DNA from 4 places in the Bradyrhizobium quebecense genome. Region 1 is predicted to be linked to each of the others. Evidence: predicted binding sites of a transcription regulator. Region 1 holds the regulator's gene; each other region holds the start of a gene.
The links. Region 1 encodes HrcA, which represses chaperone genes, less so after heat shock. Its sites were predicted from a motif close to GTTAGCACTCNCNNNNNGNGAGTGCTAAC; they were not measured.
Positions count from the first base shown of each region.

Region 2: the regulator HrcA is predicted to act here: its motif matches at 1,041-1,069, upstream of HU230_RS18775 (co-chaperone GroES).
Region 3: the regulator HrcA is predicted to act here: its motif matches at 1,395-1,423, upstream of HU230_RS08190 (co-chaperone GroES).
Region 4: the regulator HrcA is predicted to act here: its motif matches at 1,365-1,393, upstream of HU230_RS26145 (co-chaperone GroES).

Region 1 is NZ_CP088022.1:6,932,436-6,934,634, reverse strand. It holds gene rph (ribonuclease PH) at 1-689, opposite strand, end outside; gene hrcA (heat-inducible transcriptional repressor HrcA) at 863-1,951, shown strand; gene grpE (nucleotide exchange factor GrpE) at 2,116-2,199, shown strand, end outside.
Region 2 is NZ_CP088022.1:3,863,577-3,865,775, forward strand. It holds gene HU230_RS18765 (cupin domain-containing protein) at 1-341, opposite strand, end outside; gene HU230_RS18770 (usg protein) at 441-731, opposite strand; gene HU230_RS18775 (co-chaperone GroES) at 1,113-1,427, shown strand; gene groL (chaperonin GroEL) at 1,470-2,199, shown strand, end outside.
Region 3 is NZ_CP088022.1:1,770,238-1,772,436, forward strand. It holds gene HU230_RS08180 (diphosphate--fructose-6-phosphate 1-phosphotransferase) at 1-970, shown strand, start outside; partial or broken gene HU230_RS08185 (alpha-amylase family glycosyl hydrolase) at 1,013-1,125, shown strand; gene HU230_RS08190 (co-chaperone GroES) at 1,460-1,777, shown strand; gene groL (chaperonin GroEL) at 1,919-2,199, shown strand, end outside.
Region 4 is NZ_CP088022.1:5,421,485-5,423,683, reverse strand. It holds gene groL (chaperonin GroEL) at 1-768, opposite strand, end outside; gene HU230_RS26145 (co-chaperone GroES) at 974-1,270, opposite strand; gene HU230_RS26140 (hypothetical protein) at 1,590-2,108, shown strand.

The DNA of each region.
Region 1 (2,199 bases):
TCGACCAGACGCGCGACACCTTTGCGCGCCAGTGCCATCAGCGCCAGGAATTCACCTTCCGAGAACGGTGTCTTCTCGGCGGTGCCCTGCACCTCGATGATGCGGCCGTCGCCGGTCATGACGAAATTGGCGTCGGTGTCCGCCTCGGAGTCCTCGGCATAGTCGAGATCGAGCACCGGCGTGCCCTGGTAGATGCCGCAGGAGATCGCCGCCACGTTGTCGCGCAACACGTTGCTCTTCAGCATGTTGCGGGTCTTCATCCAGTTGATGCAGTCGGCCAGCGCCACCCAGGCACCGGTGATCGAGGCGGTGCGGGTGCCGCCATCGGCCTGGATAACGTCGCAATCGACCGTGATCTGGCGCTCGCCGAGCGCCTCGAGGTCGACGGCCGCGCGCAGCGAGCGGCCGATCAGCCGCTGGATCTCGACCGTGCGGCCGCCCTGCTTGCCGGCGGAGGCCTCGCGGCGCGTGCGTTCCAGGGTGGCGCGCGGCAGCATGCCGTATTCGGCGGTAACCCAGCCGCGGCCCTGGCCCTTCAGCCACGGCGGCAACCGCTCTTCCAGCGTGGCGGTCACCAGCACATGGGTGTCGCCGAACTTCACCATGCAGGAACCCTCGGCATATTTGACGACGCCGCGTTCCAGCGACACGGGACGCAGTTCATCGGGCGCACGGCGGCTTGGCCGCATTGGAAATCCTCCAGAATTCCGAGAAAATGAGTTGGCCGTGCTTGTAGGAGGGGGAAGGGGCAGCGGCAAGGGTTTTCGGCCCCGGTAACGTCCCGGTATCAAGGGGGTGAATGCATGCTTGTCACCGGCCTCCCGGATCGACAAATTAGACAGCAATTGTGAGGGACTGGAGTGTGACTCATCACGATCCGATCGGCCTGATCGCGCCGCATGCCGGGCTCGCCCAGCTCAATGAGCGGTCGCGCGACATTTTTCGTCAAATCGTCGAAAGCTATCTCGCGACCGGCGAGCCGGTCGGCTCGCGCAATATCTCGCGCCTGATCGCATTACCGCTGTCGCCGGCCTCGGTCCGCAATGTGATGTCGGACCTCGAGCAGCTCGGCCTGATCTATGCGCCGCACACCTCGGCGGGCCGGTTGCCGACCGAACTCGGCCTGCGTTTCTTCGTCGACGCCCTGATGCAGGTCGGCGACCTCACCGAGGCCGAACGGCAATCGATCCAGACCCAGCTGGCGGCCGTCGATCGCGCGCAGTCGGTCGAGGCGGCGCTTGGCGAAGCGCTGACGCGGCTGTCGGGGCTGACCCGTGCCGCGGCTGTGGTGCTGACGCAGAAGTCGAATGCGCGGTTGAAGCACATTGAATTCGTGCGGCTGGAGCCGGAGAAGGCGCTGGTCGTGCTGGTCGGCGAAGACGGCCAGGTCGAAAACCGGGTGCTGGCGCTGCCGCCGGGCGTGCCGTCCTCGGCCCTGACCGAAGCGACCAATTTCCTCAATGCGCGGATCCGCGGCCGGACGCTGGCCGAAGCGCGGCTCGAGCTCGAGACGGCATTGACGCAAAACCGCGCCGAGCTTGATCAGCTCACGCAAAAGGTCGTCGCGGCCGGCATCGCGAGCTGGTCCGGCGGCGCGAACGAGGACCGCCAGCTGATCGTGCGCGGCCACGCCAATCTGCTCGAGGATCTGCATGCGCTGGACGATCTTGAGCGCATCAAGTCGCTGTTCGACGATCTCGAGACCAAGCGCGGCGTGATCGATCTGCTCGGCCGTGCCGAGCGCGGCGAGGGCGTGCGGATCTTTATCGGCTCGGAGAACAAGCTGTTCTCGCTGTCGGGTTCCTCCACCATCATCGCGCCCTACGGCGACGCCCAGGGCCGGATCGTCGGCGTGCTCGGCGTGATCGGGCCGACGCGGCTGAACTATGCGCGGGTGATTCCGACCGTGGATTATGCCGCGCGCATCGTCAGCAAGATGCTGGGCGGCTGACCGGAGCGGATTTCGCTTTCATTTGACGGGTTTTCGTTGCCCAAGCCGGAGGTGCCTGTTCCCGGAGCCGGTATGTTACGCTTGATTTTCGCCGCCCAAAGCACGATATCCCGGCAAGCAATCCCCAAGATTTGAACCGACGCGAGTTTTCGAGAAGGCAAGCCATGACCGATCCGAACCGGGCCAATGACAACACCGAGAATTCGGCGCCGACGGGTGAGCCCGTGGTTTCGAAGCCCTACATCATG
Region 2 (2,199 bases), 3.1 Mb from region 1:
CACGGTCCCTGCAGCCGGATGACATGCGCCTGCGCGAGGCCATGGGATGCTGCGGCAATGCCGAGGTCGCGGTACTTGGCGTAGGCGCGCAGGCCGTCGGCCTTGAAATCCTCTTCGCGGTGATGGCTGATGGCAACGCGCTGCTTCGGCCGCGCCTTGGTTGCTGTCTTGGTTGCCGTCTTCGGCACGCTCTTCTTGGCCGCGGTGACGCGGCCCTTCGACTTGATGGCCTTGCGCGCGGACGATTTCGCGGACGATTTCTTGGCGCCGGCGCCAAGCCCCGACCATTTCTTCTTCACCGCGGTCTTGGCTGCGGATCTCGATGCCGTCTTCTTGGCCATTGTTCGCCTCCCGTCTTTTTGTGACGGGCGAAGGCTAACACAAGTCGCGCCGCGCGAGGTGGGCAAAGGCGCAGAGCGCGCGCCTTGCCCCCGTGCGGATCAATGCAGCCGGAACACGCCGTCGACGGCGCGCAGTTCGGCCGGCTTGACCAGCTTGGAATGCGCCACCGTCACCGAGAACAGCGGGCCCTCGAGCTTCTCCTGCCAGAAGGCGAGGAAATCCCGCAGCGCCGGAAATCTCGGAAACAGGTCGTAGTTCTGCCAGACATAAGTTTGCAGCAACGAGGGATGGTCCGGCATCCGATACAGGATTTGCGCCGTCGTCAATCCATACCCCAGCAACTGCTTCCGGAAATCGTCGGAAACAACCCCACCAACTCGCGAGACCATGCCAACCTCCTGTGACGGAGCGCATTCACATGGCGGCCGACCCCCGCCGGACCACCGGCAATGGATGCGCTCACATGAGAGAAATGTGACGCACGCGACTAACCCATCTCAAGCCTAAATGTTTAATAGGTTGTTGAAATTTCTTGCGTTAGCAGCAGCTTACCGCATCTGCTAATAGCCCCGGCGACCCCTGCGGGGCGGCATTAAGGATGCCGAAATGATGCTGGCAGCCGTCATTCGCGAGTGCCAATTTTTCTGCTAGAGCCACTTGCCCGCCGCCAAGGCTTGGCCTATCTCCTGCACAGCCAGTCTGGCACTCGCTGGGCTGGACTGCTAACACTCCAAAAATCTACAGCATCCGCAAACGTTTAGGAGGACTGCATGAAATTCCGTCCGCTTCACGACCGCGTCGTGGTCAAGCGTATCGACGCCGAAGAGAAGACTGCTGGCGGCATCATCATTCCGGACAGCGCCAAGGAAAAGCCCTCGCAGGGCGAAGTCATCGCCGTCGGCCCGGGCGGCCGCGACGAAGCTGGCAAGCTGATCCCCATCGACATCAAGGTCGGCGACCGCGTCCTGTTCGGCAAGTGGTCGGGCACCGAGGTCAAGATCGACAGCGAAGACCTGCTGATCATGAAGGAAAGCGACATCATGGGCGTGCTCGACGTCCCCGCTTCCAAGAAGAAGGCGGCCTAAGCGCCTCTTTCCCTCCCAGGTAAATCTCAAGGAAAAATTCAGATGGCAGCTAAAGAAGTCAAATTCTCCGTCGATGCGCGCGACAAGATGCTGCGCGGCGTCGACATCCTCGCCAATGCGGTGAAGGTCACTCTCGGTCCGAAGGGCCGCAACGTCGTGCTCGAGAAGTCGTTCGGCGCTCCCCGCATCACCAAGGACGGCGTCACCGTCGCCAAGGAGATCGAGCTCGAGGACAAGTTCGAGAACATGGGCGCCCAGATGGTGCGCGAAGTCGCCTCCAAGTCCGCTGACGCGGCCGGCGACGGCACCACCACGGCGACCGTGCTCGCCCAGGCGATCGTGCGTGAAGGCGCCAAGTCGGTTGCCGCCGGCATGAACCCGATGGACCTGAAGCGCGGTATCGACCTCGCGGTCGAAGCCGTCGTTGCGGACCTCCAGAAGAACTCGAAGAAGGTCACCTCGAACGAGGAGATCGCCCAGGTTGGCACCATTTCGGCCAACGGCGATGCCGAGATCGGCAAGTTCCTCGCCGACGCCATGAAGAAGGTCGGCAACGAGGGCGTGATCACGGTCGAGGAAGCCAAGTCGCTCGAGACCGAGCTCGACGTCGTCGAGGGCATGCAGTTCGACCGCGGCTACATCTCGCCCTACTTCGTCACCAACGCCGACAAGATGCGCGTTGAGATGGACGACGCCTACATCCTCATCAACGAGAAGAAGCTCTCCTCGCTGAACGAGCTGCTGCCGCTGCTCGAGGCCGTGGTGCAGACCG
Region 3 (2,199 bases), 3.6 Mb from region 1:
CCGCCTCGGCAACACGCCCAGTTCGGCGCTCGGCTCGACCCGCGACAAACCAGATCCCGGCACATGCTCTGATATCCTCGCGGCGCTGGACCGGCTCGACGCCCGTGCCTTCGTCTATATTGGCGGCAATGACACGGCCGGAACGCTCGAACTGCTGCGTCAACAGTCAAGTGGCCCCTGCCATTTCGTGCATGCCCCCAAGACGATCGATAACGACTTGATGGAGAACGATCATGTCCCCGGCTTCATCTCGGCCGCCGCCTTCGTCGCCAACGCCCTTGTCAGCATCGATCTCGATTTTCGCGCCATGCCCGGCATCCATGTGGCCATCGTTATGGGCCGTCATGCCGGCTTTCTCACCGCCGCCGCAGCAGGCTGGCAGCAATCGCCCGACGATGCCCCGCATCTGATCTACACACCGGAACAGCCGTTCTCGGTTCCCCGGTTCCTCGACGAGGTCGAGGCGGTTTATGCGCGCCTGGGCCGCTGCATCGTTTCGATGTCCGAGGGCGTGCAGGACGAGATGGGTCGGCCTCTCACCGAGGCGCTGGCGGGCGGGGCGGTCGAGCGCGACGCCCATGGCAATCTGCAATTGACCGGCGGCGATCTCGGCATCGAAATCCAGAAAGCGCTGAAATCGCGCTTTCGCAAGGCAAGGGCGCGCGTCGATACGCTAGGCTATCTACCACGCGGATATATCGGCGTGATCGACGAAACCGACCGCAAGGAGGCTTTCGCTGCAGGCGAATTTGCCGCGCAAAGCGCCTTAACCGGCAGTGGCTCGGTGGTGCTACACTATGACGGCGACCGCATCGAACCTCAGCTCGTGCCGCTCGAGCGTGTGGCTGGCAAAACGCGTCATATGCCGGACGACTTCTTTGCTGGCAGCAGTGCCGTTTCGGCTGAGGGACGGGGCTATTTTCGGCGGCTTCTACCCACACGGCCCGATATCTTCCTGCCGTTCGTGTGAAAATTCCGGATAGGGCATTCTCAACGTGAGGCTCTCAGAAGTGCGATCTGGATCTCCCCCGTCACCCGTCGCCGACGGTTGATTTCGGCTATGACGTCGCAGACTACTGCGTTGTCGATCCACGCTTCGGCAGTCTGGCAGACTTCGACGATCTGCATTGCCAACTTACCGGCCGGCCCGACGACTGGATGATGCCTGGCACGGCGTCGACGATTTGTCGGAGCTTGTATTCGCTATCCCGAAGGGTTTCCTCGGCGCGCTAGCGTTCGGTCAAATCGAGCACGAATGCCACCGGTCTATCAGCATGTCTATTTCGCCTGCTATCAATCGTACTAGGGCCTCGTGCTCAAGGGACTCGAGGTAAAGTCTAACATCCTGGGCCGAAGCCCTTGCGGGCCAGTGTTGTAGGCTTATGTGAAGAGCGACCAGCACTCGCTCATTGCGACTGCCAATCCAGAAAAATAAATCACAAAATCCAAGGAGGATCGCATGAAATTTCGTCCGCTCCACGACCGCGTGGTGGTCAAGCGCATCGACGCCGAAGACAAGACCGCAGGCGGCATCATCATTCCGGACACTGCCAAGGAAAAGCCCTCGCAGGGCGAAGTCATCGCCGTCGGCCCGGGCGGCCGTGACGAGGCCGGCAAGCTGATCCCGATCGACATCAAGGTCGGTGACCGCGTCCTGTTCGGCAAGTGGTCGGGCACCGAGGTCAAGATCGACGGTGTCGACCTCCTGATCATGAAGGAGGGTGACATCATGGGCGTCCTCACCGACGTTCCCGCCACCAAGAAGAAGGCCGCTTAAGCGTTTAGCCCGTTTCCTTATTATAGGGGTGGGCGCAATCGGCATCTCGAAGGATGAGGTCGTCATTCAAGTCTTCAGCCCTCAAGGACCCGCGAAGTAGCGCGAACTTCGGGGCCTGACCAGTCGAAAAGGAAGATCATTATGTCAGCCAAAGAAGTCAAATTCGGCGTCGATGCCCGGGATCGCATGTTGCGCGGTGTCGACATTCTCCATAATGCGGTGAAAGTGACACTCGGTCCCAAGGGCCGCAACGTGGTGCTCGAGAAGTCGTTCGGCGCTCCCCGCATCACCAAGGACGGCGTCACTGTCGCCAAGGAGATCGAGCTCGAGGACAAGTTCGAGAACATGGGCGCCCAGATGGTGCGCGAAGTCGCCTCCAAGTCCGCTGACGCGGCCGGCGACGGCACCACCACCGCGACTGT
Region 4 (2,199 bases), 1.5 Mb from region 1:
GCCCTCGACGTCCTCGGCGAGGATCAGGAGCGGACGGCCCGACTGCACCACGGCTTCCAGCACCGGCAGCATGGACTGCAGGCCGGTCAGCTTCTTCTCGTGCAGCAGGATGTAGGCATCCTCGAGCTCGGCGGTCATCTTCTCGGCGTTGGTGATGAAGTAGGGGCTGAGATAGCCGCGGTCGAACTTCATGCCCTCGACGATGTCGACCTCGGTATCGAGCGACTTGTTTTCCTCGACGGTGATGACGCCCTCGTTGCCGACCTTCTGCATCGCCTGCGCGATCATCTTGCCGATCGCGGCATCGCCATTGGCCGAGATGGTGCCGACCTGGGCGACTTCCGAAGAGGAGGCGACCGGCTTGGCACGCTTCTCGATGTCCTTGATCACGGCGGCGACCGCGGTGTCGATGCCGCGCTTGAGGTCCATCGGGTTCATGCCGGCGGCGACCGCCTTGGCGCCCTCGCGGACGATGGCCTGCGCCAGCACGGTCGCGGTGGTGGTGCCGTCACCGGCGGTGTCGTTGGTCTTGGAAGCGACCTCGCGCAGCATCTGCGCGCCCATGTTCTCGAACTTGTCCTCGAGCTCGATCTCCTTGGCGACGGTGACGCCGTCCTTGGTGATGCGGGGAGCGCCGAAGCTCTTCTCGATGACGACGTTGCGGCCCTTCGGGCCGAGCGTGACCTTCACGGCATTGGCGAGCACGTCGACACCGCGCAGCATGCGGTCGCGGGCGTCTCCGGCGAATTTTACGTCCTTGGCAGCCATTGATTTGAACTCCTGGAATGTCTGTGAATTGCTTGCCGCTCGCTTTGCGCGTCATTGCCGGGCAAAAGCACGAAGTGCGTCTTCGTGCTCGGTGACCCGGCAATCCATCGCCCTCGTGAGTGTCTTGGGAAGCGTGATGGATGCCCGGGTCAAGCCCGGGCATGACAGCGGAGCGAGCGTCGCGTTTCTCGAATTGGTCGTGGCCTTACGCCAGCACGCCCATGATGTCGGACTCCTTCATGATGAGGAGCTCCTGGTTGTCGAGCTTGACCTCGGTGCCCGACCACTTGCCGAACAGCACGCGGTCGCCGACCTTGAGGTCGATCGGGATCAGCTTGCCGGCCTCGTCGCGGCCACCCGGGCCGACGGCGACGATCTCGCCCTGCGACGGCTTCTCCTTGGCCGAGTCCGGAATGATGATGCCGCCCTTGGACTTCTCCTCGGCATCGATACGCTTGACCACGACGCGGTCATGCAGTGGGCGGAAGGTGGATTTAGCCATGACGTTCCCTCTTGGAGGCTCGGTTTCAGGTCCGGTTCATCGAGACCGGCGTTGAATGCCGGTCCGGTCGGCGCCAGGCAGGACGCCCGGCGCATTTAGCAATCGTGGTGCGAGAGTGCTAATTGTGCGCCGGGAAATATGGCTTGGCGCAGTTTCTGTCAAGCAAACGGGTTAAGGCCTTGGTGAGGCCAATATAGGATGGTGGACCGGAAACCAAATCGTAGCGATGACGTAATTTTGTCAGACGTCATTGCTCCGCCTTAAGTTTTACGCTTGGCTGCATGACGGGTGCGGCCGGGAGATAGTTCGGGGGATGCATATGATCAGGTCACTCAACGCGCGATTGGTCGCACGGTTCGCGGCTGTTTCGGCGCTGACGACACTTTTGGGGGCGTGCGGCAGCATGAGCCTGCCGTCGTTGTCGTCGAACCCCGAGCCGGGGCCCGTCGAACCGGGGGTCGCCCCGGAGATGCCGGCGAGCATCCGCCCCGACGAGATCGTTGGCCGCTGGGGCCTCGCCTCGTTCCAGAATCCCGCCGACCGCGCCCGCACCGAGGCCGCCGCACGCGGCCAGTGCAAGCAGCCTTACGTGATCGGCGCCGGCCAGAACGGCGGCGTCATCATGCATCTGGCCGACCAGGCCACCCCGCAGGAACTGCGGCTGAAAGGTTCCCCGAGCGGCAAGAACTATATCGGCCCGCCCGGACCTGTGCCCGGCGAGCAGGACCGCGAGATCATCTCGTTCGACGGCCGGGTGTTGATCACCCGCTTCGTCGACAAGGACGCCGCCACCCGCTACGGCAACATGGTCTACGTCCGCTGCGCGCCAAGGGCGTAACGGCCAACTCCTTCAGCATGAGATAGTGCCGCATCGGCAGTGCACCTCTCCCTTTGTGGGAGAGGTCGGATTGCATCGCCAGATGCAATCC